One region of the Sporosarcina sp. So3-204 genome, then DNA from elsewhere that is predicted to be linked to it. Evidence: a T-box and tRNA genes for the amino acid it is inferred to sense, from the RefSeq annotation. Region 1 holds a T-box; the other holds one or more tRNA genes.
The links. A T-box is a leader RNA that pairs with one kind of tRNA and senses whether it is charged. The one in region 1 lies ahead of tyrS (tyrosine--tRNA ligase), so its partner is inferred to be a tRNA-Tyr.
Positions count from the first base shown of each region.

Region 2: it encodes a tRNA-Tyr, which carries the amino acid that the T-box ahead of tyrS (tyrosine--tRNA ligase) is inferred to sense. The anticodon was not compared.

Region 1 is NZ_CM176485.1:2,448,750-2,464,537, reverse strand. It holds gene AC3RV6_RS12130 (DNA translocase FtsK) at 1-1,097, shown strand, start outside; gene murC (UDP-N-acetylmuramate--L-alanine ligase) at 1,191-2,504, shown strand; gene AC3RV6_RS12120 (DUF948 domain-containing protein) at 2,661-3,107, shown strand; gene AC3RV6_RS12115 (YtxH domain-containing protein) at 3,167-3,856, shown strand; gene AC3RV6_RS12110 (cell division protein FtsA) at 3,925-6,063, opposite strand; gene AC3RV6_RS12105 (bifunctional 3-deoxy-7-phosphoheptulonate synthase/chorismate mutase) at 6,229-7,314, shown strand; gene ccpA (catabolite control protein A) at 7,374-8,372, shown strand; gene AC3RV6_RS12095 (acetoin utilization protein AcuC) at 8,422-9,576, opposite strand; gene AC3RV6_RS12090 (acetoin utilization AcuB family protein) at 9,573-10,220, opposite strand; gene AC3RV6_RS12085 (GNAT family N-acetyltransferase) at 10,240-10,866, opposite strand; gene AC3RV6_RS12080 (transglycosylase domain-containing protein) at 11,107-14,094, opposite strand; T-box leader at 14,204-14,400, shown strand; gene tyrS (tyrosine--tRNA ligase) at 14,460-15,722, shown strand; gene AC3RV6_RS12070 (SDR family NAD(P)-dependent oxidoreductase) at 15,773-15,788, opposite strand, start outside.
Region 2 is NZ_CM176485.1:3,038,989-3,054,776, reverse strand. It holds rRNA gene AC3RV6_RS15135 (23S ribosomal RNA) at 1-1,155, shown strand, start outside; rRNA gene rrf (5S ribosomal RNA) at 1,306-1,421, shown strand; tRNA gene AC3RV6_RS15125 (tRNA-Asn) at 1,468-1,542, shown strand; tRNA gene AC3RV6_RS15120 (tRNA-Ser) at 1,547-1,638, shown strand; tRNA gene AC3RV6_RS15115 (tRNA-Glu) at 1,666-1,737, shown strand; tRNA gene AC3RV6_RS15110 (tRNA-Val) at 1,919-1,994, shown strand; tRNA gene AC3RV6_RS15105 (tRNA-Met) at 2,023-2,097, shown strand; tRNA gene AC3RV6_RS15100 (tRNA-Asp) at 2,102-2,177, shown strand; tRNA gene AC3RV6_RS15095 (tRNA-Phe) at 2,199-2,274, shown strand; tRNA gene AC3RV6_RS15090 (tRNA-Thr) at 2,297-2,372, shown strand; tRNA gene AC3RV6_RS15085 (tRNA-Tyr) at 2,496-2,580, shown strand; tRNA gene AC3RV6_RS15080 (tRNA-Trp) at 2,673-2,746, shown strand; tRNA gene AC3RV6_RS15075 (tRNA-His) at 2,765-2,840, shown strand; tRNA gene AC3RV6_RS15070 (tRNA-His) at 2,865-2,940, shown strand; tRNA gene AC3RV6_RS15065 (tRNA-Gln) at 2,950-3,021, shown strand; tRNA gene AC3RV6_RS15060 (tRNA-Gly) at 3,030-3,104, shown strand; tRNA gene AC3RV6_RS15055 (tRNA-Cys) at 3,115-3,188, shown strand; tRNA gene AC3RV6_RS15050 (tRNA-Leu) at 3,227-3,307, shown strand; gene AC3RV6_RS15045 (Fic family protein) at 4,029-4,415, shown strand; gene AC3RV6_RS15040 (ASCH domain-containing protein) at 4,588-5,052, opposite strand; gene AC3RV6_RS15035 (hypothetical protein) at 5,367-5,531, shown strand; gene AC3RV6_RS15030 (IS3 family transposase) at 5,573-6,046, shown strand; gene gloB (hydroxyacylglutathione hydrolase) at 6,595-7,296, shown strand; gene gloA (lactoylglutathione lyase) at 7,458-7,838, shown strand; partial or broken gene rlmD (23S rRNA (uracil(1939)-C(5))-methyltransferase RlmD) at 7,927-8,541, opposite strand; gene AC3RV6_RS15010 (hypothetical protein) at 8,570-8,860, opposite strand; gene AC3RV6_RS15005 (anti sigma factor C-terminal domain-containing protein) at 9,164-10,105, opposite strand; gene AC3RV6_RS15000 (RNA polymerase sigma factor) at 10,098-10,604, opposite strand; gene AC3RV6_RS14995 (hypothetical protein) at 10,826-11,038, opposite strand; gene AC3RV6_RS14990 (hypothetical protein) at 11,332-11,898, opposite strand; gene AC3RV6_RS14985 (hypothetical protein) at 12,598-12,732, shown strand; gene AC3RV6_RS14980 (B3/B4 domain-containing protein) at 13,097-13,753, opposite strand; gene queG (tRNA epoxyqueuosine(34) reductase QueG) at 13,810-14,931, shown strand; gene trmL (tRNA (uridine(34)/cytosine(34)/5-carboxymethylaminomethyluridine(34)-2'-O)-methyltransferase TrmL) at 14,961-15,434, shown strand; gene AC3RV6_RS14965 (NCS2 family permease) at 15,733-15,788, opposite strand, start outside.

The DNA of each region.
Region 1 (15,788 bases):
TGCGTATATCAGAAGTTATTGGTACGGAGGAGTTTAGTAGCTCTGAATCGCCACTAGAGGCTGTACTAGGGTTAAGTCTAACAGGTAAGCCAGTAACGCTTGACCTGCGAAAAATGCCGCACGGTATGATTGCGGGCGCTACTGGGTCAGGTAAATCTGTTTGCATCAATTCTATCCTTGTCAGTCTGCTTTATAAAGCTTCACCGACTGATTTGAAAATGATGCTAATTGATCCGAAAATGGTAGAACTTGCTCCGTTTAATGGTATTCCGCATTTGATTAGTCCAGTTATAACTGATGTAAAAGCTGCGACGGCAGCACTTAAGTGGGCCGTCGGTGAAATGGAGCGTAGATATGAGTTACTAGCACATGCAGGTGTTAGAGACATTGAACGCTACAATAAGGCAGCTATTGAAAGTAGAAGTTTTTCGAAAAAAATGCCTTATTTATTAATTGTCATTGATGAACTTTCAGATTTAATGATGATGGCACCAGCAGATGTTGAAATTTCTATTAGTAGAATTGCGCAAAAAGCACGTGCTTGTGGTATTCATTTGATTATCGCAACACAACGTCCATCCGTGGATGTCATTACAGGGACAATTAAAGCGAATATACCGACAAGAATTGCATTTGCAGTTTCCTCTCAAGTAGACTCACGGACGATTATTGATACGGCGGGTGCTGATCGACTTCTTGGAAAAGGTGATATGCTTTATATCGGAAATGGTCAATCTTCTCCTGTAAGGTTACAAGGGACATTTGTCACGGATGATGAAATTGAGCGTATAATAAATCATGTTCAACGAGAGGCATCCCCAACATATTTATTTGGGCAAGATGAACTTTTGAAAAGTGCAGTAGATGATGAAGAAACCGATCCATTATTTGAAGATGCTTGTTTATTTATTTTTGAACAAGGAAGCGCATCTACCTCACTGTTACAACGTAACTTTAGTATTGGTTATAATCGTGCAGCTAAATTAATGGATTGCATTGAAAAGCGTGGCTTTATTTCAGAACAGCGTGGCAGTAGAGCGCGTGACGTTTTATTGACAGAAAGTGATCTTGTGCAAATTGCGGAATCTGTTCTTTAGTTTTTGGAAATTAGATGTTTGCATATTAGATTGTAAAAAAGGGTATAGATAATTGAGTAAAGAGGGACTAAATTAGGTCCAGGAGGCTGCCATATGACATTGTTTCATTTTACTGGTATCAAAGGTTCAGGTATGAGTTCGCTCGCACAAATCCTATTTGATTCAGCACACCAAATTCAAGGTTCTGATGTAGATAAGTATTTTTTTACAGAGGAACCTTTACGTAAAAGGGAAATACCAATTTTTTTGTTTGATGAAAAGAATATTAAACCTGGAATGGTTGTTATTGCTGGTAATGCATTTCCTGATAGTCATCCAGAACTATTGAAAGCTAAAGAACTGGGTATCGAAGTTATTCGTTATCACAAGTTTTTAGGAGATTATATGAAGAATTTCATCTCTGTCGGTATAACAGGTTCTCATGGTAAAACGTCTACTACAGGCCTTCTATCACATGTTATAGAAGGATACGCACCTACATCGTATTTAGTAGGTGATGGAACTGGGAAGGGTTTATATGATGCCGAATACTTTGTGTTTGAGGCATGTGAATACAAACGGCATTTCCTAGCTTATTCGCCGGATTATGTCATAATGACGAATATAGATTTTGATCATCCAGATTATTTTAAGGACCTAGATGATGTCTTAGACGCATTTGGTGATATGGCGTTACTGGCGAAAAAAGCACTTATTGTTTGTGGCGACGACAAGAATTTAAGGAAACTTAAAGCAGAAGTTCCGATATTTTACTATGGATTTGATGAGTCGAATGACTTTTCAGCAAGACATATTGTGAAAGAAGCAGCTGGTTCAACATTTGATGTTTATATCAAAGGCGAGTTATTCGATTCATTTACAATTCCATTAACCGGAGATCATGCAATTCTTAACGCACTAAGCGTAATTGCATTTAGTCACAATGAGAACGTTCCTAACTTCATTATTCAAGAGAGATTGTATTCATTTCATGGAGTTAAAAGACGATTTACTGTAATTGAAAGCGAAGGTCGTATTATTGTAGATGATTATGCTCATCATCCGACAGAAATTAAAGCTACATTACAATCGGCCAAACAAAAGTATCCTGGTAAAGAAATAGTTGCTATTTTTCAACCTCATACATTTACACGGACAGCAGCTCTTCTAGATGAGTTTGCTGAAAGCTTATTAACGGCAGACCAAGTATATCTCTGTGATATTTTTAGTTCAGCACGGGAAAATTCTGGAAGTTTAACGATTAATGAATTAATTGAAAAAGTACCAAACGCAAAATACCTTGAGCTTGAATCTATATCAGAATTAGATAAACATAGAAATTCTGCTTATTTGTTTATGGGCGCGGGGGATATACAAAAATATTTACTTGCATTTAAAGACTTTTTGGATAAAGAGAAAACAGCCTGATATAGAAAGAGTAGGGCTGTTTTGTTTTTACCATCAAACTTTTTCTATTTTAAAAAAGGGAAATGATGGATGGTGTCGAATAAGTAGTAGTAAGTAAAAATGATTAATTTTTTCGAATTACGGGTATAACATTGTTATATTAAGGGAGGTAATGCCATGGAATCATTTTTGTACATAGCAGCCATTATTGCGGCAGTTGCTTTTTTCATCTTATGTGTCAGTCTATCGATGACTTTATTCTCATTAAAACGTACTTTGAAGAGCGTATCTGAAACGATGGATGGTTTGTCTGTTCAACTTGAGGGGGTAACGACAGAAACTACAGCACTACTCCACAAGACAAATAATTTAGCGGAAGATATTCAAAGAAAGTCTGAAAAATTAAATGCAGTTGTTGACGCAGTAAAAGGTGTTGGTGACTCTGTTACAAGTATTAATTCTTCTGTACGCCGAGTATCCAATTCTGTGACGGTAGAAGCGGAGAGAAATAGTGACAAAATTGCACAAGTTATTCAATGGAGTCATGTCGGTATTGGAATAATTGATAAGTTGAGAGAAAGTCGAACAAGCTCACGGGGTTGGAAAGACTATAATCCAAATTAAAGAACTTATTTATAAATAACATATGATTTAGATAGCAGTAAAAAACTGGAGGAATAGACATGAGCCAAGACAATAATGGAAAACCTAATTATAATGACCCGAAGAATAACCACGAATTTAACCCGAATAACAATCAATATGAAAATCAGATGGGACAAGCTACTAATTTGCCAAGTAATTATTATGACAGAGGATATACGGACTCTTTTTATTATGAGGACGAAGATTCAGGTGCAAGTAGTTTTCTGTTAGGGGCAGTAGTCGGTGGTGTAATAGGTGCAGCAGCAGCATTATTCCTTGCGCCTAAAACAGGTAAGGAAATGCGAGAAGATTTTTCTTCACAAGCAATAACTCTAAAAGATAAAAGTGTTGAAATGAGCACTGTAGCAAAAGAAAAAGCGACCGAGTTTTCTTCAGTTGCCAAAGATAAAGCAACTGAAATTTCATCTGTTGCAAAAGAAAAAGCAACTGAGTTCACAGCGGTAGCAAAAGAAAAAACAGAAGGTATTTCTAAAACGCTACAAGAACAATCGGGACAACTTGTCGATAAAGTAAAATCAATAGCATCAAAAACTTCTGTACCTATGGACGATGGCACTACATCATCAGAAGGTGAAGAGGCAACTGAATTTGTCGAAAAGATAACAGCTGATATTAAAGAGAAGTTATCTAATTCTGTTGAAGAAGTTACATCTGCTGGTGAAGCATTGAAAGAAGCCGTTGAAGAGAAAGAAAAAACGACTAAATAATAGATATTAAACAAGTAGAACAGTAAAAACTCCCTTAAATCGAATTCGATTTAAGGGAGTTTTTATAGTTACGTTATAAATTTAATTTCTAGCCTATCACCACCGAAAATTGGGTCGGTGAATCCGATAGGTTGATTATTCCTTAAAAGTGAGTACGAGCCGGTTGTATTTGAAGGTAGATTATAATCAGTAAATGCGAAAATATCGCTAAAGATAATCGGCCCTTTGTTTATCCTAGTAAGCTCTAATCGGTCATTGGGTTTTACGATTACAGTTCCTTCAACTATTTCGTCGTTTAATTTGAAACTAAGTTTATCTTTTGAAATATCTATTACTTCATTATTAAAAGTAACGCTAACTTTTTCGCCAAGTTTTTCACCAGTTATTAATGCAATTTCCATTGCTGTAGGATTTACTGGCTTTTGAATGATTACTTCATCACCATTCTTTAGAAGGTGATTTGGTTTAATAGGTATGTTATTTAGGTATGCTTGTTGTGGCCTATTTTGAATAACTATTGGTTGATTATTAACTTTAATTGTGAGTGTCTTTTCTGTTTGTAAGGTTAGTAAACGACTACTTTTAAGTGCTGCCGCTAGCGTGTGCTCTTGCCTGAAAATTACTTTGTCGCGATCATTTATAGGTTTTTCTAGTGCTTGTGGTTCATTGTTTATTAGTATAGTTGGTTCTAATAATATTGGCTGCCCATTTATTGTTATGTGAATGGGTAATGCATCCTCAAATAAGTCAAGGGGTGTTGCAGTTGCATCCCTTCCATCATTTCCGGGAACTAATTCAACTATATCGCCATTTTTCAATAAATCTTTTGAGCTTGCTCCATTTCCATTTAACATAATTGTAGAAGGTGTCCCGTGTCCGCCTGGTATGATTAGGTTATTCCCATTTACTACTATTGTCATTCCGTGTCCGGGTTTTCCGTATAGCTGCCCTGCTGAAATATTTGTTGCTAATAAGGCATCTCCGATAGTAGTTTCCTTTAAATCAAAAAGACGGATCATTTTCTTGTTTACTGTTACAGACATATAATGTATCGGTGCTCGCCTGCCTGCAATTGCAATGCCTATTGGTGTAACCAGGTCAGGAGTAGAACCGATATCTGCTTCTTTTGTTATACCGGATAGTGCTTCCAAACCTCGAATACCAACTCTGTTTTCAGGCAAATCTAAATATGTACTTATTTCTTTGGGCAAATCTGATGTTAAGCTTCCACCGCCTACTAAAATAACAGCTTTCGGTGATTTTCCGTGATTTAGTTTTTTAATTTCGGCAGATATTGATTTTGCAAGACGTTGAATCGTTGGTTTTATAATTTTATTCACTTCAGAAGTTGCTAAATTTTCTTCGAATCCAAGAATATCGGTTATGATAACATGGTCATTTGTCGATAATTCACGTTTTACATTTTCTGCTGCTGTAAAGTCTAGTAAATAATTACTGCTTAGTGCTTCCGTAACTTCGTCTCCTGCAATAGGTACCATCCCATAAGCAATTACTGTACCATCATCGGTTATTGCAATGTCTGATGTTCCAGCACCAATGTCGACAAGTGCAACATTGAGCCGTCGCATAGAAGGTGGTATGAGAACCTGTATAGCTGCAATGGGTTCTAGCGTTAAGGCGTCCATTTCGAGTCCTGAACGTTTTAAAGCAGACAAAAGTGACTCTACTACAACGCGAGGAAGGAATGTAGCAATGACATCTACTGATGCAGTTCTTCCTGTTTGGTCTATTAAGTTACCAATCTCTTCACCGTCCAATTTATAGTGAATAACAGAATAGCCGACACAGTAATAATGATCAATTTTCGTTACCGAAGTATTCGCCAAAAGCTTTTGTTGGGCTTTTTGTACCGCTGCGAGTTCAAGGTGATTAATATCTTCGGTTGAAATTAAAGACCTTTCAGTGATATCAATTTCCATTTTACCTTCAACCGTTTTCAAAGCTCTTCCGGCGGCTGCTACACTGACTTTATTTAAAGGGCCATGTTTCACCTCCAATTTTTTTTTAATCTCGGTGATGACATTTGCTACACTTAAAATGTTATGTATTTGTCCATCAATCATCGATCTCTCTTTATGTTCGATTGAAATTAAATCAGCTATATGATAATTTTCGCCCTCTACTTCTAAGATAATTCCTACGACTGATCGCGTACCGATATCTAGTGCGAATAATGTTGTTGTCACAAAAATTCATCCTTTCTTTCGCGAATAGCTCGATTTATTGTTAGTGTTATAAGATATTGCGTGACTTATCTAATATTCTACATTATACTTATTCTATTATCTAAAAATGTAACATATATTCCTGGCTACTGAAAGGGAATCATATGTATAGGGAGGAGACGTACTATGGGACATCTTAATCTTGATGAACTACGTGAACGAGTTGATGGTTTAAATACACAAGTTTTAGATTTAATTAATGAACGGACAGCAGCTGTCCAAGAAATTGGAAAGTTAAAAGAAAAGCAAGGTGTCAATAGATATGATCCTATCCGAGAGCGTGAAATGCTAAATTATCTAAAAGAATATAATCAAGGACCGATTCCTAATAGCATAATGGAACAGATTTTTAAAGGGATATTCATGTCAGCGCTTGAAGTTCAGCAAGACGACCAACGTAAAGCACTTCTTGTTTCTCGTAAAAGAAAAGCAGAAGATACAATTGTGACAGTGAATGACGTAGCAATTGGAAATGGTCAACCGACATTTATTTTCGGACCTTGTGCAGTTGAATCCTATGAACAGGTTTTATCAGTTGCGCAAAAAGTTAAATCTAAGGGCGAGAAATTATTAAGAGGTGGCGCATACAAGCCAAGAACTTCTCCATATGATTTCCAAGGCTTAGGACTTGAAGGATTACAAATCCTAAAAAGAGTTGCAGATGAAACGGGCTTAGGAATTATTTCTGAAATTACAACACCAGCACATATTGAAGAAGCGCTCGAGTATATCGACGTCATTCAAATTGGAGCTCGTAATATGCATAACTTTGAGTTGCTTAAAGAAGCAGGTTCTTATAATAAACCAGTTCTTTTAAAACGTGGACTTTCTGCCACAATTGAAGAATTTATAAATGCGGCCGAATATATTATGTCTCAAGGTAATAGTCAAATTATTCTTTGCGAACGCGGGATTCGTACATACGAACGTGCAACGCGTAACACGCTAGATATTTCAGCTGTTCCAATCTTGAAACAAGAAACGCATTTACCGGTTTTCGTTGATGTCACGCACTCGACAGGGAGACGAGATCTACTTATTCCGACTGCTAAGGCGGCACTTGCAGTTGGGGCAGATGGTGTTATGGCTGAAGTACATCCAGATCCAGCTGTTGCTTTATCTGATGCGGCTCAACAAATGGATTTTGATCAATTTGACGAGTTCTACTCACAAATGATGAAATACCTGAAGGCTCACGAACCAATCGCATGATCATACACCGGGCCAGCTAAAAGGGCCCGGTTTTTTATTTTGAAAAGGAGGGGAAATGGATGGCGGTAACAATTTATGACGTTGCCCGTGAGGCCAATGTTTCTATGGCGACTGTTTCAAGAGTAGTTAATGGAAATCAAAATGTAAAACCTTCGACAAGAAGAAAAGTGTTAGATTGCATTGAGGAACTAGGTTATCGTCCAAATGCAGTTGCAAGAGGTTTAGCAAGTAAGAAGACGACTACTGTTGGCGTAATAATACCGGATATGTCGAAAAGCTTCTACGCTGAATTATCTAGAGGTATTGCCGATGTTGCGACAATGTACGAATATAACATTATTATCTCTAACTCCGATAAGCGACCTGATAGAGAAGTGGACCTCTTAGTAGATCTCTTTGGTAAACAAGTCGACGGCTTAATTTTTATGAGCGATTCAATGACTGAAGAAGTTCGAAAAGAAATGTCACTTGCAAATGCCCCAGTTGTGCTTGCGGGGACTGTAGATAAGATAAGTCAATTTCCGACGGTGAATATTAATTACGAAGAAGCCGCTTACAATGCAACTAAAAGATTAATCGTTAATGGTCATCAGCGAATCGCCTTCGTCACTGGTCCTTTAACGCGAGATATAAACAGAGAGTATAAAAAAGTAGGCTTTGAACGCGCCTTAAAAGAAGCTTCATTGGAATTGGATGAGGATTTAATCATTGAGATTGAAAACTCATACGACAGTGCCTATGAAGCCTGGAAACAAATTGACTTAATGGAAAATAAGCCAACAGCGTTTCTTGCAGGAAATGATGCCCTATCGGTGGGTCTTTTAAATGGTATTCAAGATTCTGGGTATTCTGTGCCTAAAGATTTTGAGCTTATTTGTTTTCAGCACTCTATACTAGCAAGGGTAGTTAGACCACAGCTAACATCTGTTATTGTCCCACTCTACGATCTTGGAGCGGTTGCAATGAGGCTTCTTACTAAACTTATGAACAATGAAGAGGTAGATGAAAAACAAATTCAACTACCTTATAGTTTTGAAGAACGAAATTCAATAAAATAAAAAGAGATTGCCTAAAAAATTGGAATTTATCCGGTTTCTTGGCAATCTTTTATTTATTATTACGAATCATATGTAAAGATTGATTAAGCATTTGAAGATTTTTTTCCGTTATTTCAGCTTTTCTTGGGATAGGCTCATATAGATTATCTGGATCTTCCCACGTTTTAATAAGGGAAACGGGGGATTGGCCTTGCCATGATTCAAGCCAACTAGCTGGTAGAAGTCCTGTTGGAACTGGGCTGCCTTTCATTGCTAGCCAAATATGTGACCAAGCGCGAGGAACTACACGCCATATGTCGTAGCCTCCACCGCCAACGGCAATCCAACGACCTCCGCAGTACTCTTCGGCAATTTCTCGAGCAATTCGTGGGATCTCTTTAAAGATATTCATGGATCCATATAAATGTGTAAGTGGATCGAGATAATGCGCATCTGCACCGTTCTGAGTTAAGATGACATCTGGTTTAAAAAAAGCTGCAACTTCAGCAATTGCTGTTTTATAAACAGTAAGAAATGATTCATCCTCAGTAAATGCATCGATGGGAAAATTGAATGAAGTACCGTAGCCTGAACCGTTGCCGCGTTCTGTTATACCACCAGTTCCAGGGAATAAATAACGGCCGGTTTCATGAATTGACAAAGTACAGACTTCTGGATCATCATAAAAACTCCATTGAACGCCGTCTCCGTGATGGGCATCTGTATCAATATAAAGGACTCTAGCACCATACTTTTCCTGGAGATATTTTATTGCAACCGAACTGTCATTATAAACACAAAATCCAGAAGCACGTCCCTTAAATCCGTGATGTAGACCTCCACCTAGATTTAGGGCGTAACGGGCTCGACCTGTCATGACTTCATCAACAGCAGTCAGTGTTCCGCCTACAAGCATTGCACTTGCTTCGTGCATATTAGGGAAAATGGGTGTGTCCTCAGTTCCTATGCCGAAAATTTCACCGGCTTGTTTACTTAATTCGCCTTTTCCTGCTTTCTTTACTATATTAATGAACTTCTTATCATGTGCTAGAAGAAGTTCTTCATCGGTTGCTTTTCTTGGTGCAATAATATCTGTATTTTCAATTTCCCCCATTTTTTTTAAAAGATCCAATGTTAATAAGATGCGTTTTTGATTAAATGGATGTGTTTCGGAAAAAGAGTAACTAAGTTGTTCTTCTGAATAAATAAATACTGCGTTCTTCATAACGAAATCCCGGGGGTATTTGGCCATAATACCTCAAACCCTTCGAATTTAATGCTTTCGATAATACTAATTGGATTCATTGTTTTTACACGAAATACTAGTATTTTATTCATTTCATTTTGTTTATCTGGATAAACGAGAACGCTTAATACATTTATTTTTTGTTTATAAAAAACTTTCGAGACTTCAAATAAGATTCCGGGAGTGTTTGGTACACGTACTTCGATTTGTGAACCTGGTTGGTGCGCACCAGTAAGTTCGATATAATTATACAAAAGGTCTGTTTCTGTAATGATTCCTACGAGCTTATCATTGGAGATAATTGGTAACGAACCGATGTTGTATTGATAAAAAACATTAGCAGATTCTTCAACAAAATCCATGGGATGACCTGTTATTGGATTCCTTGTCATTACTTCTGAGAGAAGAGTGTTATAAATATTCATGTCTTTAATTTCTGAAAGACTTGATGGAATTACTTCTTTTAAATCGCGATCCGTAACAATGCCAACAACAGATCTAGTAGAAGTTATTATAGGTAAGTGACGGATATTATTTTCCTTCATTATTTGAATAGCATCTTTAACCGTATGACTTGGTGAAAGCGTAATAACATTGTTAACCATTATTTCTTCAATTAACATCTAATCACTCCTTTTTAAATTATCTACGATTTTTAAATCGAAGCTTATCAAATTGTTGAATTGATTCAGGGTCAACTCTTTTTCCGATTCTAGCCATCAAACAGTTAGCAGGATGTGAACTTATCTCGGGGTCGTCAGTTGCATAATATTCAAGTCCGCCTGCACTCATCATTTTCTTCATAACTTCTCGATATTCCCAGACGTTTAACCCCGTCCCGTTTAAATCCCAATGCCAATAATATTCTGTAGTCAAGATGATAAAGTCTTCCAAGGCATCGTCCATCATTGAAACGGTAAGTAGTGCTTTCCCAATACCGCCGCCTCTAAATTTAGGAATAACTTCAATTGCGCCTAGTTCAATCAAGTTTTCCATTTTGCCCTCCGACCACCGTTCGAGTGGGTCTGGATAGACATATGTAACATAACCAACAACTTCATTTTTATCACGCACAATTAAAATACGTCCCTCAGGAAATGCTGCGATTTTTATCAGCGCTTTATGTTGTAAGTGGGGAAGTCTAAAAGCTGTTAAATCTTCATGGAAATCAAGCGCAGATAATTCATCTGCTGATATCGGACCTTCCACAACGACGTTACCATTTTTATGAGTAATTTCTAATGCATTGTATTCTTTTTTATGTTCCAATTCAATCACCACCTTTTAATGATTTTCTTTTAAACTTTTAAATAAAGTAATTTCGTGCTTGTTGATACTTCCTTTTATGTAAGTTGAAAAAATTATAAACTAGTTAATAATCGGACTGAAAAATTTGGCGGAAAAGACAGTTTATTTATTTTATTATACCTGAATTTTAAAAAAATATGTGAATTGAATAGGAAAAAGCATATGTACAGTCAAAATTTGACTGTACATATGCTTATAAAACTATTCTCCATTCGCATTTTCTCCGTTATTACTATCTCCGCTGTTGTCTTCATTTCCACTATTGTTGCCATTCCCATTCCCATTCCCGTTTGTGGGAGGATCAATATTAGTATCCTCGCCATTTCCATTGTCACCAGGTGGTGAGGTAGGTGGTTTGGTTGGTGGTTTTGGAACAACAGGTGTTTCTGTTACTGGAGGTGCTATTTCTTCTTCTTTTTCTTTTTCTTTTTCTTCCTCCTTAACAATCTCTTTCATTGTAATTGGATTTGATGGGTTAGATAATTGACCAGTAATATCAACGGCACGAACGGTATACGAGCCATTTCCGATTGGAAATGATTTAGCGCCTTGGTCTCTTATAACGCCTACTTTTGTATTGTTGTTGTAAACATAATAACCGATTACGTCATTCGAAGGAGAAGCGCCCCAAGACATGGTAGAACCATTTATCGCTGCTTGAACACCTGCGGGCGGACCGCCTTCAGCAGGAAATTCAGCTCCGGATACGATATTAGAAGCGAAAATCGAGTTTGATGGAAATAATTTTGAAGCATCGCCGCCTAATGGACCAAGCATACGTTTAATAAATGCTGCGTTTACACCTGTGCCACCTTGTACGATAAATTCGCTTGGCGTTGAAGCTAAGGCGAGATAGCGTGAACCTCTTATTGAAACATAAGAACCAGAAATTAGACTGTCATCAGCTTTATTCGGTAAAAATACATTTGCGTTAAATAAATCAGATCGAACAAGTCCTGCAGCTGAACAAGCCGCAGATGGCGCAAGACCTGAAATGCCGCAAAATGAACGACTAACGACCCCTTTCGGCTGTTGAAATCTTGCAGTTGCTCCGATAAGTTCAGGTTTTGTTTTGTTCGCTGTATTTAACAGGTTAGCAAAAAGTTTAGTTGTTCTAGTATTTGATGTGCCATAACTTCCGTTTCCTTTTCCTTGTAAGGAAAGTGTTTGGTATTTGTAACCGATCCAGAGGCCCATTGAAACGTTTGGATTATACCCAACAAGCCATGCATCACTATAGGAATCAGTTGTACCTGTTTTCGCTGCAATATCGATGTTAAAGTTAAGGTTATTTTTCATATTTGTTGCAGTACCTGATTTTGGTACATCACGTAGCATATCAGTAATGATATAAGCCGTTTGCGGACTGAACACGTCTACAGGTTTTATTTCTTCTTGGAAAATGATGTTTCCGTTACGATCCTCAATTTTTTCAATCATATAGCTCTTGATAAATTTACCACCATTTGCAAATGTTCCAAATGCGTTGGTATTTTCTTCAACTGTTGTGCCGATATTCATCGCTCCAAGGGCGAGCGAGGGATTTTCATAGTCAACATCTTGTAATTTTGAAAACCCCATCTTGGCTAAGTATTCAGCTGGTCGGCGATTTATTATATCTGCATATAGTCTAACTGTTGCAAGGTTTTGTGAAGATGCAAGTGCTTGTCTAGCTGGAATAATTCCAAGTTCTTGATTACTCAAAAAGTTAACTGGTTTCCAACCTCTTAGATTCAACTTTACATCAACGACTGGACTACCAGCACCCATCAAACCGTATTCGATAGCAGGAGCAAAAACAAGCAATGGTTTCATCGTAGAGCCATTTTGTCTAAAACTTTGTGTAGCATGGTTGACGGCTTCATTTTCGTAATCACGTCCACCTACGAAAGAAAGAATTTTCCCAGTGCTATTTTCAATCATAATTGCGCCCACTTGTACAGGGTACTTTGTAATAACTGTTTCTCCAGTTTCTTTATCTTTTTTCTCGTCGGTATATGTATAACCGTATTTTTCATATTCAGCAGCTGTATTGTTCATCGCGTCATAAAGTTCTAAGTCGACAGTCGCATGAATGCGGAAACCATCATTTCTCATAGAGCGTTCTGCTAAAATTGCATATTTTTCACTTAACTTGATTTCTACATTAAGACGTTCAGGGTCTATGCCATCTTCTTGGGCAATTATTTTCGAAAGAATTTTAATTGTCCGATTTTGTATTTCTTCCGTCAAATACGGATAGTGTTCATTAGATGGTGTCGTTTGTTCTCTAAAATCTTTTGTAATGTCATAAGAGACTGATTCTTCATATTGTTGTTCAGTTATGTAACCTGTTTCTTTCATTCTAAATAATACTGTGCGCATGCGTTTAATACCTGGTTGTAAAAATTCATCCTCTTTTTGACCGCGCCCTGCATTGTAAAATGGCGTGTAAGCAAATGGAGCCTGCGGAATACCAGCAATATATGCAGATTGCGGCAATGTTAATTCTTTCGCAGTAACATTAAAAATTCCCTCTGCAGCTGCTTCAATACCCGCAATATTATTACCGTTAGCATTTCTTCCATAAGGTATGATATTAAGGTAAGCTTCGAGAATCTCATCTTTATCCATGAAATGTTCAAGACGCATAGCAAGTAGTATTTCCTTTGCTTTTCTCTCATAAGATACTTCATTTGTTAAAATTTGGTTTTTTATGAGCTGCTGTGTTAATGTCGAGCCACCTGTTTGGCTATCTGAATTTGTAACATCCTGAAATAGTCCTCTGAATACAGCTTTTGGAACAATTCCACTATGTGTTTTAAAATATTCATCTTCTGTCGCCATAACGGCGTCGATAACATACTGAGAAACTTGATTAAGATGTATTTCTGTACGTTCGATATCTGAACTTACTTTTCTTAGGTATACGCCATTCGAATAAATTTCAGAAGTCTCTTCATAACTAAAAATCTCATTTCTCATTTCGTCTTTAGGTCTTAATGGTTCTTTTGCAACAAGTGAAGCGAAATAACCAGCGCCAACTGAAGCTGCGAATACAGATAGTGTGAGACCAAATACAATAAAGAGTAATAATAAGTTCCATGAAACTGCAGAAGTAATCCGTAATCTCTCTGCCCACTTTGTTTGATTAAACGTTTCTAACTTTTCTTCTATTAGATTAATCCGATTTTTTTTATTTTCGCTCAACAAAATCGACCTCCTTAAATCTTAATCATTATACCATATTTTTTTACCTATAAATCGATATTAATTGACATCTTAAGAAATTAGGATAAAGTAAAGGATATATTATATGAAACGCATTATGAAAAAGTCGAAGTAGTGACGTCTAAACCGATATAGAGAGATAACGGTTGGTGAAAGTTGTCCGGTACACGTTCATGAATTACAGCTTTTGAGTGCGACGCATACGCAGCGTTATCGCGTTTAAAGCGGAGAATTTATTCTCAAGCTGGGTGGTACCGCGTTAATTACATAATTGGCGTCCCTGCATAATTTTTATAATTGTGTAGGGGCTTTTTTATGTCAATAATTAAGGAGTGATTGAGAAGATGAATGAGTTACTTGAAGATTTAAAGTGGAGAGGTCTGTTATACCAACAAACAGACGAGGAAGGACTTAAGAGTTTATTAAATAAAGAAAAGATTTCTTTATACTGTGGGGTCGATCCTACTGCGGACAGTATGCATATTGGACACATTGTGCCGCTACTTACGCTGCGCCGTTTTCAAATGCATGGCCATCAACCTATATTGTTAATTGGCGGTGCTACAGGAATGATTGGGGATCCTTCTGGACGTTCTGAGGAAAGACAATTACAAACGACTGATCAAGTTGCTCGAAATGTTCTAGGTATCAAAAAGCAATTAGAAATGATATTTGATTTTAATTCTGAAAACGGTGCTAAAATGGTCAATAATAATGACTGGATCGGTGAAATAAGTTTAATTGAGTTTTTCCGCGATTATGGAAAGTTATTAAGTGTAAATTATATGCTTGCTAAAGATAATGTCGCATCTCGTCTTGATCAAGGGATTTCTTATACAGAGTTTTCTTATATGCTTCTCCAAGCAGCAGACTTTAATCATCTATATGACAATTACAACTGTCGCGTTCAGATTGGTGGATCAGATCAGTGGGGGAATATTACAACTGGATTAGAAGTTATCCGCAAAATGCATGATGAGGAAACGAAAGCATTTGGTTTTACGATCCCGCTTGTAACAAAATCGGATGGAACTAAGTTTGGAAAGACTGCAGGGGGAGCTGTTTGGCTAGATGCGAAAAAGACTTCGCCTTATGAATTTTACCAGTTCTGGATAAATGCTGCTGATGGTGACGTGTTAAAGTATTTGAAGATATTCACGTTTTTAGACAAGGAAACTATTGAGGGGCTTGAAGTTGCAGTTCAAGAGGAACCACATTTACGTAAAGCTCAAAACACACTTGCAGAAGAAATGACAAAGCTTGTTCACGGGCAAGAAGCATTAGACCAAGCAATTCGTATTTCTAAAGCATTATTCAGTGGGGATTTAAAGGCGCTAACTGTAAGTGAGATGAAAGACGCTTTTAAAGGTGTTCCAACTTTTGAAATGGTGAAAATGGATAAAAATATTGTTGACTTTATTGTTGAGTCGGGTGTTTCGCCTTCAAAGAGACAAGCTCGTGAAGATGTAACAAACGGTGCAATTTCTCTGAACGGGGAACGTGTGACGGATACCGCTTATGAAGTAGGTGCTGTCAATCGTTTAGAAGATGCATTTACAATTGTACGTCGTGGGAAGAAAAAATATAAAATGATTAAATTTATTTGATAAATATAAAAGGAGCTACACCGAAATTATCGGTGCAGCTCCTTTTTTGATTATTGTGCTGAATAA
Region 2 (15,788 bases), 590 kb from region 1:
AGAGAGCCGCAGTGAATAGGCCCAGGCGACTGTTTAGCAAAAACACAGGTCTCTGCAAAACCGCAAGGTGATGTATAGGGGCTGACGCCTGCCCGGTGCTGGAAGGTTAAGGGAAGAGGTTAGCGCAAGCGAAGCTTTGAACCGAAGCCCCAGTAAACGGCGGCCGTAACTATAACGGTCCTAAGGTAGCGAAATTCCTTGTCGGGTAAGTTCCGACCCGCACGAAAGGCGTAACGATCTGGGCACTGTCTCAACGAGAGACTCGGTGAAATTATAGTACCTGTGAAGATGCAGGTTACCCGCGACAGGACGGAAAGACCCCGTGGAGCTTTACTGTAACCTGATATTGAATTCTGATGCAATCTGTACAGGATAGGTAGGAGCCTTAGAATCCGGAGCGCTAGCTTCGGAGGAGGCGTTGGTGGGATACTACCCTGATTGTATTGGACTTCTAACCCATGCCCCTTATCGGGGCAGGAGACAGTGTCAGGTGGACAGTTTGACTGGGGCGGTCGCCTCCTAAAGAGTAACGGAGGCGCCCAAAGGTTCCCTCAGAATGGTTGGACATCATTCGCAGAGTGCAAAGGCATAAGGGAGCTTAACTGCGAGACCTACAAGTCGAGCAGGGTCGAAAGACGGGCTTAGTGATCCGGTGGTTCCGCATGGAAGGGCCATCGCTCAACGGATAAAAGCTACCCCGGGGATAACAGGCTTATCTCCCCCAAGAGTCCACATCGACGGGGAGGTTTGGCACCTCGATGTCGGCTCATCGCATCCTGGGGCTGTAGTCGGTCCCAAGGGTTGGGCTGTTCGCCCATTAAAGCGGTACGCGAGCTGGGTTCAGAACGTCGTGAGACAGTTCGGTCCCTATCCGTCGCGGGCGCAGGAAATTTGAGAGGAGCTGTCCTTAGTACGAGAGGACCGGGATGGACACACCGCTGGTGTACCAGTTGTCTTGCCAAAGGCATAGCTGGGTAGCTACGTGTGGACGGGATAAATGCTGAAAGCATCTAAGCATGAAGCCCCCCTCGAGATGAGATTTCCCATTACGCAAGTAAGTAAGATCCCTCAGAGATGATGAGGTTGATAGGTCCGGGGTGTAAGTACGGCGACGTATGTAGCTGACGGATACTAATTGATCGAGGACTTAACCAAATAACGTAAGAAGTAAGTGGGCTGATTCCCCTGATTTGTGAAGATTATCTGTTTTATTCAGTTTTGAGTGAATAAAAAATATTTATATTTTAATTTCGCTTGACATTTATTGTAAGTTTGTTATAATTAATCATGTTGTGTGTAAAACAGTTCAGTGGCGATAGCGAAGAGGTCACACCCGTTCCCATCTCGAACACGGTAGTTAAGCTCTTCAGCGCCGATGGTAGTTGGGGGTTTCCCCCTGCAAGAGTAGGACGTTGCTGGTCTGTTTTAAACAAATTTAATTTAATTATACAGTTTGTTATATACTATTCCGCAGTAGCTCAGTGGTAGAGCTATCGGCTGTTAACCGATCGGTCGTAGGTTCGAATCCTACCTGCGGAGCCATATTGGAGAGCTGTCCGAGTGGCCGAAGGAGCACGATTGGAAATCGTGTAGGCGGTTTACGCTGTCTCAAGGGTTCAAATCCCTTGCTCTCCGCCAAAGTCGTATCAGTTTATTATTAATTAAGGCCCCTTGGTCAAGCGGTTAAGACACCGCCCTTTCACGGCGGTATCACGGGTTCGAATCCCGTAGGGGTCATTAAGGCTTTATCAACGCGTAATCTGCGTTGAAAATAGCCTACCTTGAAGCACTAATCAAAACTAAGTTTTGTTAGTTGAGGCAGTTTTCGAGGCAATAATCGAAAATGTACTTGCCGGAAAACTTCACAAAGAAAAACATTCAAAAGGTATCTTTTGAAATGGATTTCAAATAACACCCAGGAGGATTAGCTCAGCTGGGAGAGCACCTGCCTTACAAGCAGGGGGTCGGCGGTTCGAGCCCGTCATCCTCCACCATTTTAATTAGTATTAGTTTTATTATTATCGCGGGGTGGAGCAGTGGTAGCTCGTCGGGCTCATAATCCGAAGGTCACAGGTTCAAATCCTGTCCCCGCAACCAAATAGGTCCCGTAGTGTAGCGGTTAACATGCCTGCCTGTCACGCAGGAGATCGCGGGTTCGATTCCCGTCGGGACCGCCATTTTTTTAAATAATAATATGTGGCTCAGTAGCTCAGTCGGTAGAGCAAAGGACTGAAAATCCTTGTGTCGGCGGTTCGAATCCGTCCTGAGCCACCATTTAAATACAATAAAATAAGTAGCCGGAGTAGCTCAACTGGTAGAGCAACTGACTTGTAATCAGTAGGTTGAGGGTTCAAGTCCTTTCTCCGGCACCATTTCTTATAGTATAAGCTACGCAGTAATGTGAAGCTTATCGCAGCTCTTTATAAAATTGAGAGAAGCACGAGTAGAATAATAAAGCTGACGCAGTATTATGAAGCTTATTGCAATTATAATATGGTGGGGTAGCGAAGTGGCTAAACGCGGCGGACTGTAAATCCGCTCCCTACGGGTTCGGCAGTTCGAATCTGCCCCCCACCACCAACTTTTCAAAAAACTGTTGGATAAAGTGAGAGCTTTTAAGAATTAATTTTATGTATATTATTATTAATGCTTTAATATAATATTTATATTACAGGGGTATAGTTCAATGGTAGAATAAAGGTCTCCAACACCTTCGATGTGGGTTCGAATCCTACTACCCCTGCCATTTTTATGTTTTATTATGGCGGTTGTGGCGAAGTGGTTAACGCATCGGATTGTGATTCCGACACTCGGGGGTTCAATTCCCCTCATCCGCCCCATTTAAATTAAATACTTATATTATGGCGGTTGTGGCGAAGTGGTTAACGCATCGGATTGTGATTCCGACATTCGGGGGTTCAATTCCCCTCATCCGCCCCATTAGATTTTTGGGGTATAGCCAAGCGGTAAGGCAACGGACTTTGACTCCGTTACTCGTTGGTTCGAATCCAGCTACCCCAGTAAAGTTCGCGGAAGTAGTTCAGTGGTAGAATACGACCTTGCCAAGGTCGGGGTCGCGGGTTCGAATCCCGTCTTCCGCTCCATTTAAATTATGGCGGCATAGCCAAGCGGTAAGGCATGGGTCTGCAACACCTTTACCACCGGTTCGATTCCGGTTGCCGCCTCCATATTGAACTTATTTATAAAACTAAATATATATTGTTAAGCCCGAGTGGTGGAATGGCAGACACGTCGCACTCAAAATGCGATGCCGCGAGGCGTGCCGGTTCAAGTCCGGCCTCGGGTATAGCCTGGTCTTTTCTAGTCAAGTTGAGAAAGGCCTATAGCATCTACAAACGTTGATAACACAGCGTTTGTAGATGCTTTTTATTTTGGCTGAATACGATAGGTTTTGAAGACTTTATGCACAAATTCTGCACAAGGATTACATAAACATGTTCTCAAAGATCGAAATTGTTTCTTCTTTATCTTTTTCTCTCATCTCATCTAAGGTTTGCGAATAGGTCTTCCAAGTTGTCTCTACATCCTTATGTCCAAGTCATTCGCACATAGTTCATAGAAACCTTTTGATTGGATTCACCACAATATAGAAGCACACTTGCATGTGTGTGACGTAAGCCGTGCACATTGGGTATTACTTATGATATCCTGGTAGTAGAACAATGGTGTTGATTAGGCACTGTGAAAACTTGATAATCTATCTGGACTTCGATTGCTAGTCGTTGGCAAGCAACATGAAAACCTAATCAGAGTATTTAGGAAGAAGAGTGTGAGTAGTAATACTTACCGCTCTTCTTTTTCATTTTTAAAAAAGTTGATTAATGATGATGAATAAATCAGTGTTATTTGAAGAACAAAAAAAATTCCTATTCGGAGCTTAATATAGTGTTGCATGAGCATCTCACGAAATGTGTTGAACTCCTTTCATTTAAAGTAGTTGTACACTAATACCTTCAGAATTTTAATAATGGTATAATTAAAATACAGAAATAAGGGTGGTGGTGTACATGAGCCACTTAATAGAAAAGATGACATATGAATATTTAGAGGATTTTTTGGTTCGTTTAGCACATCATTCAAGTGCAATTGAGGGTAATACAATTACGTTACCAGAAACAGTGACAATCATACTAAATGACACGCTTCCAAATAACGCAAACATAACTAGAAGAGAATTTTACGAAGTATATTCTCACCAACAAGCATTTGAGTATCTTGTGCATTCGATAGAAAATAATAAACCTTTATCAGTCTCTATCATAAAAGAGATATATGAAAAGTTAACGGATTGGTTGCAACATGATAAAGGGCAATTTAAAACTGAGGATAATTATATAAAAGGGGTAGAATTCTCAAGGGAATCACCTGAACAAGTACCACAATTAATGGATTAGTTAATTGGAAACTTGAATTATCATTTGGAAAATGTAGGAACGTTGAAGTTTATAAAAATGCTGCGAAACGTCTCAAAAATATAAAGAAAAAGCATCAATGAAATCAATTATGATTTCATTGATGCTTTTTTAAGAATGAAGCTTAGCTTACTTCACAATCGCCCCCGAATGCTTAAGGCATAACCGGCTGTTCATCTTTTACATGAATCACTTCAAAGCGTTCACAAACAAGAAGCATATCCTCCGAAAATTCAAGTTCAATCGAATTTAGTTCTTTTCTAAAGAATTCCTCATGTGCTTCCCACCAATATCGGTAAGTCCTATCTCCTTCGCCTTCCGCAATAGCAAATACCTCACTGACCTTATTCATTGGAGTTATCGTAACTTCTACAGTCTTAGTGATTGCTACGGGTTTATCGTCACTGTTTAAAATAATATTGTAAGCTTCCGTTGCTGGAAGTGGTTCATTCTCAAGTTCATAGAAAATGTGACCTGAACATGTTGCAGTTTTAATGCCGTCAACTACTAAACCTGCAAGGTAATCAGGTGAAACCCCGAATTGCCATGAACTAACAGATTGTGGTTTTTCTTGATTCCCCCAATATTCATCCCAGTATGCTTGTGTAGCTTGATTCATAATTATTACCCCCGTTAGTTTTATCTTTATCGAACTAAATGGCCCGATTTTAGTACGATCCTTATTAAATAATCAGCACCCTTATCTAGCATAAACAATTCACTATTCTCCTATGTACCTCTGGATAGTCTACACTTAGTTAGACAATAAAATTAAGGGCATGTAGAATCATACAAAAGAAGTGAGGAGATCTACTATGTCCAGCAAAAAGAAGAACTATTTCAACAGATTTTAAAAAAAAAGTCGTCGCGCTCTATTAAAATGGGAAAAGCCGACAAGCGATCACCGAGGAATATCAATTAAAGCCATCTGCATTGGATAGATGGATCAAACAATTTAAGGCGTCTGGTTCTTTCAAAGAGAAAGACAACAGAACTGCAGAAGAACAAGAAGTAATTGAACTACGTAAGCGAAATAAACAACTTGAAATGGAAGTTGATATTTTAAAGCAAGCAGCGCTGATCATGCGACGAAAATAGAGGATATTCAAAAGAATCGCCACAAATATTCGGTATCAGCAATGTGTAAAATCCTTCAAATCGCACGTAGTACCTTCTATTATGAAACTGAAATATCCGCTCAAAAAGAACAAGAAAAATTAGAAGAAGAACGCCTATTAAAAGAACATATTACGAAAGTTTTTAATAACAATCACAAAGTGTATGGCACTCGAAAAATAAAGATTGAATTAGATAAAGAGGAAGCATTATTTCCAGTCTCCAGACGTCGAATTGGACGTTTAATGAGCGCGCTAGGCCTTGAATCAAAGTATGCCGAACCATCTTATAAACCAATGGCGACAAGCTCTAATGAAGAATCTATTCGAGATGTATTAAACCGAGAATTTGAAGTGGACAAAGAAATGTCCGTGTTAGTCAGCGACTTAACGTATGTAAAAGTAGGACGCCGCTGGTATTATGTTTGTTTTTTAATTGATTTATATAATCGTGAAATTGTCGGGTGGAGCGTTGGTGCACAAAAGACGCAGCCCTAGTTCAACGTGCCTTCGATTCAGTTAACTATCCATTGGGAAGTGTGAACTTGTTTCATACAGACCGCGGTTTAGAATTTTAAAACGTTGGAATCGATGAGCTATTAAGTGATTACAAAATTACGAGATCTCTTAGCCAAAAGGGAAACCCTTATGATAATGCGGTGGCAGAAGCCACATTCAAGATTTTAAAAATTAAATTGATTAACGGCGCGAAATATCAAACGCTTGATAACTTCGATAGACCAATGGCATTACTTAAAATGAAAATGTTTTTTGCTGGAAGGTTTACTCCTTCTAATAGAGTGGATGTACAAAAGATGTTTTTTATTAATATTCATTAAAGCGGTTCAATCTTTTCTCAAATCATTTGTGGTTCTCTCCAAAATGATAGGATTAAGGATTGAATTACAGACAGAGGAAGTTGTTTCCTTCATGTATATTAATAATCTCTGTGTTATGATAGTAGGCTAAACTAAAACTTGTCGGTGCAAGGGGAAAAATAGTCTCCAAACCGCAAATTAAATATATAAAAGAGGAGGAATCATAAGGTGATTATTCATCCAATCAAAGCCTTTTCTGATAATTATATATGGTGCATTCAAGAAGAAACAGAGGCAGTTGTGGTTGATCCAGGAAAAGCAAGAGTTGTCCTTGATTACCTTGAAGAAAAGCAGCTTCGTTTGGCGGCCATACTTTTAACTCATATGCATGAAGATCATACCGGCGGGGTACGGGAGATTCTAGCCAGTCATCCGGAAAGTCTTGTTTATGGACCGGAAGAAACGAAAGACTTGGTGAATAGCGTTGTAAAGGAAGGGGACTTCTTTAACTTGTTGGGCCAAACTTTCCAAGTCTACGAATCAGGAGGCCATACGCAAGGCCATATCAGTTTTTTAATGGACAATAATCTCTTTTGCGGGGATGCCTTGTTTTCAGCTGGATGCGGTCGGGTTTTTACCGGCAATTACGAAGCTCAATATGAAACTTTGCAGAAATTTAAGCGCTTAGATAATGATATAAGTGTTTATCCCGGTCACGAGTATACCGATACTAATTTACGTTTTGCATACGACATGCATCCGGAAAATAAAAAAATTTCCAAATCATTGGAAGAAGTCCAGGAATTGCGTGCTAAAGGACAGCCAACACTTCCGACAACAATCGGCAGGGAGAAGGAAATAAACCTTTTTCTGCAAGCAGAAACATTGGAGGACTTTATCGAATTGCGTAAAGCCCGTGATGACTTCTAGAACAATTACTGGGTTGCTTTTTGCCGAATGATATATAACGAAAATTGAAAAGACAAGAATTATAAAAAAGGTACAGTACCTTCCAGGAAGAAATCGCATCAAGTGTACTTATATAGTATCTATGATAAGATAAGATCAATAAAATTATGGAGGATGATACAATGAACCAAGTGCTCGTTGAAATTTGTTTACGTGTTAGAGACATTGATGCTACTTTAGATTTTTATACTGAGCTTTTTGATTTTGAAGTAGCCAGTCGCAGAGAATTCCCTGATGATAAATTTGATTTAATCTATCTAAATTCACCAGGTTCTTCAGTACAAATAGAACTTACTTATAATTATGATGCAGATCCATATGTTATAGGAGATGGCTTCAGTCATTTAGGCGTAACAGTAAATGATTTAGAAGAAATGCATGAAATTTGTAAAGCTTCTTCTTATGAAACAGGTGAATTGAGAGGACTTTCAGGTGGAACACCTTCTTACTTCTTTGTTACTGACCCTGACGGCTATAGAATCGAAGTAAAGCGTAAGAACTAAAACGTTCTAAATACAAAAATAATTGTAAAAAGCCTAACCCTCGACCCTCTAATTACAAAACAGAGAAACGAGGTTTAGGCTTTTATTATTATGTCGTGTCATTTCTCGTTAGGAGAGTGACTGTTTCAATATGATTTGTTTGCGGAAACATATCGACAGGCTGTATGCCTTTAACTTGATATCCGTGTTCAACTAAAAATGCTAAATCTCTCGCCTGTGTTTCTGGATTGCAAGAAATATAAACGACTTTTTCGGCTTTAGTTTTCACATAGAAGTTAGAAACGCTTCGTCGCTACCTGCTTGGAGTATCCATAATGACTGCAACAACCGCTTCGTTTTTTATTGCCAGTTTGACCATGAATTTCCCAGCATCTGCTCGGTGAAAACGTACGTTGTTAATGTTATTCCGTTTTGCATTCATAACCACGTCTTTTACACCATCATTATTGATTTCTACTCCAATAACTTCTTTGACTTGATCAGCAACGATTAAAGAAATTGTTCCAATTCCTGAATAAGCATCGATTATTTTTTCATGCCCTTTAAAATCAGCCATCTCTATCGCTTTTTTATACAAAACTTCTGTCTGTGTTGGATTGATTTGATAAAATGATTTTGATGAAATTCGAAAACGCAGCCCACAAAGGATGTCCTCGATAAATCCTTTCCCATAGATAACGGATTCGGTTTCCCCTAAAATCATGGATGGATGTATCTTTCTTATTTACATTTTAAATGCCCGTTATTATTTGAGGATGTTTCTTCTTCAAAATACTGACAAAGTTTTTCCTGCCATGGAACATAGAGTCCGATATAATTAAAACAACCATCACTTCTCCAGTTGCGTAGCCGGTCTTAATTAGCACATGCCTTAAAAATCTCTGGCCGGTATCTTCATTATAATGTTTCATTTTATATTTTTTCATAATGCTTTTTATCGTCTTCATGATCGGATCTGCGATTGGATCTTGGATTAGACATTTGTCAATATCGAAGATGTCGTGGCTATTGGTTTTATACATCCCAGCAATTATGCTTCGGCTTTTAGTTGTTGAACAATCGCACCCGGAATCTGGAATAGCGTTAAACCCGTTGATTTACGTTCCAGCCGTACGCTTTCCGGAGGGCGTGGCTTGAGCCGCTTCCTTCGCTTCGCTACATCCAGGGTCTCAAGGCACACGCTAATCCTCCCGGAGTCGACGGCTTGCACTTCAATCAACTAAGAGTCTACTACTTAAATAAATGCCCCTTTTAATGAAAGAAGATAACATATCTAATATTAATAAAAGAATCATTATTCCAGTGCCCTTCAAACATGAAATCCATCAATAATTATCAATGACGCCGCCCAATGAAGATGCTTTAATGAATGGCTTTTTGATGATTTCTTCTATTTCATTCTTTGTACCATAAATGACGATTCCTAATATTTCTACGTCATTCATCTTTATATCTTTCAGTATGTTGTAGGCGTTTTTGTGTTCATGAAAAAAACTTGTCCGTAAATGATTTAAGAAGTCTTTATATTCATAATCCAATTTAATCGTTGAAAAGATAGCAGAGTTTGTAGAAAATCCTAAGGCTTCATTCTCTCCAATAAAAGTTGAAGACCAATCGTGTTCTTTCGCTTCTTGTTTGAATGTTTTTAGTTGACGATCACCATAGGTATTTATCCAAAACCAAGTCATAGCAGGAAGTTCAAATAAAGGTATTTCACTCTGTTTATATGGCTTATCAAAAGAGAGTGCTACTTCGTAAACTTTATCACCTTCCATACGATTAATCAGATCTTCATCATTTTTATATTTTTTATACGTAATATTTGGGTGGAAAAATAGCAGTTCTCGCCAGCCATTTTCTTTATAGCCGAATTGCCAGTCCTCTCCATTGGTTCCTATATTGCCGCCAGCACCTCTTGAAATTAAGTGTGACGGGATCAAACCGAATGAATATTGGTTTTGTTCGATAATGACTGGCTTTATTTTCATGTCTTTAGAAACTTTATAGTTACTCTGTCCTCCTAGAAGTCCTGCCGAATCCTTGGTTTCACTGATGTAGCCGTTGGGCGTACTAAGACGGACGTAAGAATCCCATTGTTTAAATGCCTTTTCGCTAAAGTAAACAGAAATAGCAAAGTTGGCTATAGTGAGCACGATAAACACAATAACTGAAACGAAAACAATCGTTAAAACGGATTTTCTTTTCCCTTTTTTTATTGCCTTTTTTATCTTCTTCTCATCAAAAACATCCTCTGTAAATTCATCCATGTAAATCCCTCCACTTCTCTTGAAATTCTTTTCTTGCTCGAAATAAGTAGGTTCTAACTGTTTCTTTCTTCATTCCCAATAATAAGGCGATTTCATTATAACTAAGCTCAAGCTCATATTTTAATACAAGTAGCTGTCTATAAACCTCTTTCATTTTCTCTAACGTAAGTGAGATTTCCAGATTCATTTCGAAGTTTAAGACACTTGACTCAGTATCTTGATCACCCGTAAAGTTATTCCAGAAATGATGATCATTAATTGAAATCACTTGTTCTTTTCCTTTTTTCTTCAACTTCTTTTTGAATTCATTCAGAGCAATGGTGAAAATATATGAAAGGGCTTTATCGGATGAAACACCGCTACTATAGGCGATATATTTCATATAACTTTCTTGAACAATATCTTCCGCATCTTCATGACTACAGCCATTCTTTTTTAAATAAAAATAAATCATTTTCGCCTGCTTGTTATATATTTCTAATAAAAACTGAGAATCCATAGTTCCTCCTTTCTAACGCCCTTCACTAATAAAGAGTCTTTGTCATTGAAAAAGTTTACAACTAAAAAAAAGAAAATTAAAACATGGAATTTTACAGTCTGAGTAAAAGGTGATAAAAGACAAAATCAAAGCTTATGTAATTGATATTCCTCATTTATGAAACAATTACCCGAACTAAAAAAGCTACTCTTCTTATTGAAGAATAGCCCCTGATTCTGGTATTACGAATTCATATCGCAATCAAAATAAGTTATACTGAGCACTGATTTTTCAACGATAGGTAAACCGCCTTTGTCGTAACAACCATTAGACATTGCACGATTTTCGCTATAAGTAAAATACATTTGTGAAATTACTGAAAAACCAACTACGACCATCAAAGTTGAAATTGTAATTGCAACTCCTTGCTTTGACATCAACTGTTTAATCTTCAAAATTTAATCACCCCTTTTTATCAAACTATCATAGTGCCTCAAAATGGCCCGTTAATGGCATAAAATTTGTGCAACAATCGCACCCGTTAGTTGAGTGGTACAAAATTCAAATTTATTTATCAAAAAGTTCACAAATTAACAGGGATTCAAACATTCTTTCAACACTGATAGTGTTCAGTAATTAGCAGTACCATTGTGATGCTTTTTTCTAACTTGCTAGGGTTAACTTATAACTTTCCTATCATAATAAGCGTATTTGATGTGCTGCATTTAAGTAATGCTGCAACTGATTTTCACTTTTCACTATCCACATAAAAATCAATTTGTGCTTCCATAGATATTTCTTCATCTTTGTCTGTTAGAGTGAAATTTGTACGTCCATTTACGACATAATGACCACTTGGGTACTCATGTTTCATAACTTGTTTCATAAACTCCTTGTACTCTTCTTTATCGTCGTAAGCATAGCCTCCAACACCTCTAACTTCTTGACGCATCGGTTCACCTTTCTTTAGTTTTGTACGTACTAATTGCAAACCTACCGGGTTTTCTATTTCATAATTTCTTGTTGTTTCAGTCATAGGAAAGGAAAATGCTGAACTAGCATGATTGATTTCAACTTCATCTCCTTTTCCTATATACTCCAACTCAGCGTATATCTTCACATCTTCACCCTCGTCATAGTGATTTTTCTCAGCAACGAGTCTATAGATAAAGTCACCCTCGCTTGCTTCTGCCTTGTTGCTAAGTTTTTTCGAATTAGGTGACTCTGGCTTCTCTTTCACTTGCTCTGTTTGTTGGCAACCCAACAAACCAAATGTCATCAATACAATTGTTATTATTAAAGTAATATTTTTCATTCAACATTCCTCCTTTCTTTTTTAGACTCTTAAAAATAGATAAAGTTACAAACTTCTGTTATTTCCTAACTACAGCATTTGGATCACTTTTTCTTTATTTTAGTTTGATAAAACAAGCATTTAGCAAAAACAGTAGTTGCTAATACAACTGCTGAAAACCTTTTCATAATAACCTTCACTACAAACGTTCATTTATCTATCTTAAGAACACACCTAATTAAGTAATGAATCCATAAAATGGCCCGTTTGTTGAATAGTCATATATATAATACTCTCCGTTGCTTGAAGTGTAGGCGCCGACTCCGGAAGGATCAGCGTGAGCCTTGAGACCCTGGACGGAGTGAAGCGAAGGAAGCGGCTCAAGCCACGCCCTCCGGAAAGCGTGCGCCGGAACGCAAAGCAACTCTTCTAGGAAGGCTCCTGTCAATGGCGGGTTTGCGGCATATTGATTCCATTATACATTATATAAACACTTCAATACATTCAATTTATTTACCATAATTAATTTAGACAAACTAGAAAAAGATAATTTTATGTAGGATCGACTTTGAACTACTTTATTTCAAGACTTTTGATTCTTTCAATTTAAACTCTTTTAATAGAAGGAACATGTTTAATCGAAAGAGATGGGGAACATGGCGATTATAATTCCTTTTAAAAACTAGACACAAATTAGAAACAGAAAATGCAGTTAAAGTTATGCGGGATTGGGAAGCACATTTAGAATGGGAAGAAAAGAATTGGCATAATGTAATTGCTAAAGAAGAAAAAGAACAATCCTTGTCACAGGAAGAAATCAACTGGCTTAATAATTGCCTTAGTGAAGAAAAATAATTAATATAAAAGTTATTCAAACGAAGCTTAACTATTTATATGTTTTAACATATTTCGGCATGTTGTAAAATAACACATGCAATAAAAAACTTGTTTATTAAAAACCCCATTGGCGAATATTTTAGGGAGATATTTGTATAAAAAAACGTTTACTCTGTCAAAAGAGTAAACGGCTACAATACACACTAAAATGATCTTTCAAAATTTTACACAAGAATTATCGAGAGTGTTGTACTTACAGCATCCATAGACGTTAATAGAAACCGGCCACGGGTATTAAAGAAAAAAATAAAGCTTTCGTTGAAAGCATCCTCGATATATTTACTCAGGATAGTATTAATTAATTACGCCGAGGCGTAATTAATTATAGGGTAAGAGAAGGCTGTCCGTGATGTAAGATATGCGTTTCGCTAGCCCCACCGCTAATATCCGTGAACATTTTTCCACATCTAGTTGTTAGTACGAATGATTCATCGATGCCCATCGAGGGGCGTAGAAATACAATTTGTATTGCTTCAGTTGTATTTTCCGTTGATGTTGTCCGAGTAGAATTGATGAATGGGCTACCAAAGGAATTGATATCATCTTTTAATGTTAAACTATTACTTTCAACATCTTCAGTACCTAATTCAAGGATTACATCACCTTGAATTTTATTAGCGTCGTAAACACCAATTGGTATTTCGTATTGTAATGTGAAAAAGTTATTTAAATCGATTGCAGAGTTATAAGTATTTAAGTAATTTTGTTTCTTAATTTGCTTCAGTAATGCTTCCGTATATAGTTGGTTGTGATCTGGGTCAATATCTAATAAAGTACATACTTCGCGCCATTCTTTTATTCCCAAGAAATTCGTGATAGGTTTATCTAATAGATCGAAATAGAGATGTTCTTGAAATAATTGTAGTCGACCTTTTAGCATTTGAGGAGATTCTGATACGGTAATTTTGGTATAATGATTAATGCCTACTTTTAGATTTGGAACTTTTTCGAATAGTGATGAATCTAAATGAATTTTCATGGTTATCATCCTTTACCTGATATGATTTAATTTTAACATAGAGAAGGTGGTTCTGTATGAATATCGTTGAGTTGCAGCATGAGGTAATGGCTTATGCGGAATCGATAGGAATCGATAAGATAGGTTTTACAACTGCTGCACCATTTAGAGAGCTGAAAAATCGATTGAAGCGTCAACAAGAGCTTAAGTTTCAGTCAGGCTTTGAAGAGAAAGATTTGGACAAAAGAACTGAGCCGGCGCTACTCTTGGATCAAGCGGAAAGTATTATTGCAATTGCGATTGCTTACCCATCGCGAATGAGTAATTCGCCAAAAGGAAAAAAAGGGGAGCGACGGGGTATTTTTTGCCGTGCTTCCTGGGGGACAGATTATCATACTGTTTTAAAAGAACGTTTGAATTTACTTGAGGAATTTATTTTAACGCTTGTCCCGGAAGCGAGATTGCGTTCGATGGTTGATACAGGAGAGCTTGTTGATAGAGCGGTTGCAGAGCGCGCGGGAATTGGATGGTCTGCAAAAAACTGTTCAATTATTACGCCAGAGTTTGGTTCGTATGTCTATCTTGGCGAAATGATTACGAATATCCCATTTGCCCCTGACGAGCCGATGGAAGATGAATGTGGTGATTGTACGCTTTGTCTAGATGCATGCCCTACAGGCGCCCTTATACAAGGTGGACAGCTTGATGCCCAACGCTGTATTGCGTTTCTAACGCAGAGCAAGAAATCTATCCCTGAAGAGTTTCGCGCGGAGATTGGGAATCGTGTTTACGGGTGTGATACTTGTCAAACAGTATGTCCGAAGAATAGAAAGAAACATAATTTACATCAAAATGTATTTCAACCTGAATTGGAACTTGCGAAACCACTTCTTCAGCCGCTACTAAGATTATCGAATCGACAATTTAAGGAAGAATTCGGTCATATGTCGGGGTCTTGGCGTGGAAAGAATCCAATTCAGCGCAATGCAATTTTAGCGTTAGCTCATTTTAAAGAAGCAGCAGCTGTTCCAGAACTAGTTGAAATGTTAATGAGTGATCCTCGTCCCGTGATGCGTGGGACAATAGCCTGGGCGCTTGGGAGAATTGGGTCAGAGGATTGTTATGCTGCAATAAAGGAAGCACTTTTAGTTGAGGACGACGTTGATGTACGATTTGAATTAATGGAAGCAATGAAATAGGTAGACTTTAGAATAGAGGACGTGTTGAAATGGCTATACATGTAGCATTATTTGAACCACAAATTCCCGCGAATACTGGGAATATAGCAAGAACTTGTGCAGGTACAGGTGCAAAACTTCACCTTGTGAAACCATTGGGATTTTCTACAGAAGATAAAATGTTGAAGCGCGCTGGACTTGATTATTGGCAGCATGTAGATATTACTTATCATGAGGGAATAAATGAGTTATTTACTGCATTTCCAAATGCTCAATTCTACTTTTTAACAAAACACGGAAAAAAAACATATTCGGATTTTGATTTCTCGAATGTTAATGAAGATATCATTTTTGTCTTTGGGAAAGAAACGACAGGTCTGCCTGATGCTGTCATTAAGAATAATGAAGAGCATTGTTTACGTGTACCAATGAATGAAAATATTCGGTCGCTAAATTTATCAAATACAGCTGCTATACTAATTTATGAGGCGTTTCGTCAGCAATCATTTCCAGGTTTAGATTAAAAAAAGGTACATGCGCATTTTGGCATGTACCTTTTACTATTAAAATTATGTTGGTTGGTGACCTTTTTTGCTCTTTGCACCAGGCTTGTCTTCATATCCACCAGTCAGTATTGCAACTAGGAATGAAACACAAATTCCTAAAATTAAGATAAGTTTCATTTCGCAAACCTCCTATAAATTCAATTGTACTATGCTTAGTATACCCTATATTATAAAAAATTGTAATGTTCTGTTGGAAAAGTTGTGACAGAGTTTAGAAATATTTTATTCTAAACGCATCTTTCATACTGAGCGTTATTTAATGAGGTAAGAACATAAGTTGATAAATAAATAATAATGCAAAGATATAAAGAA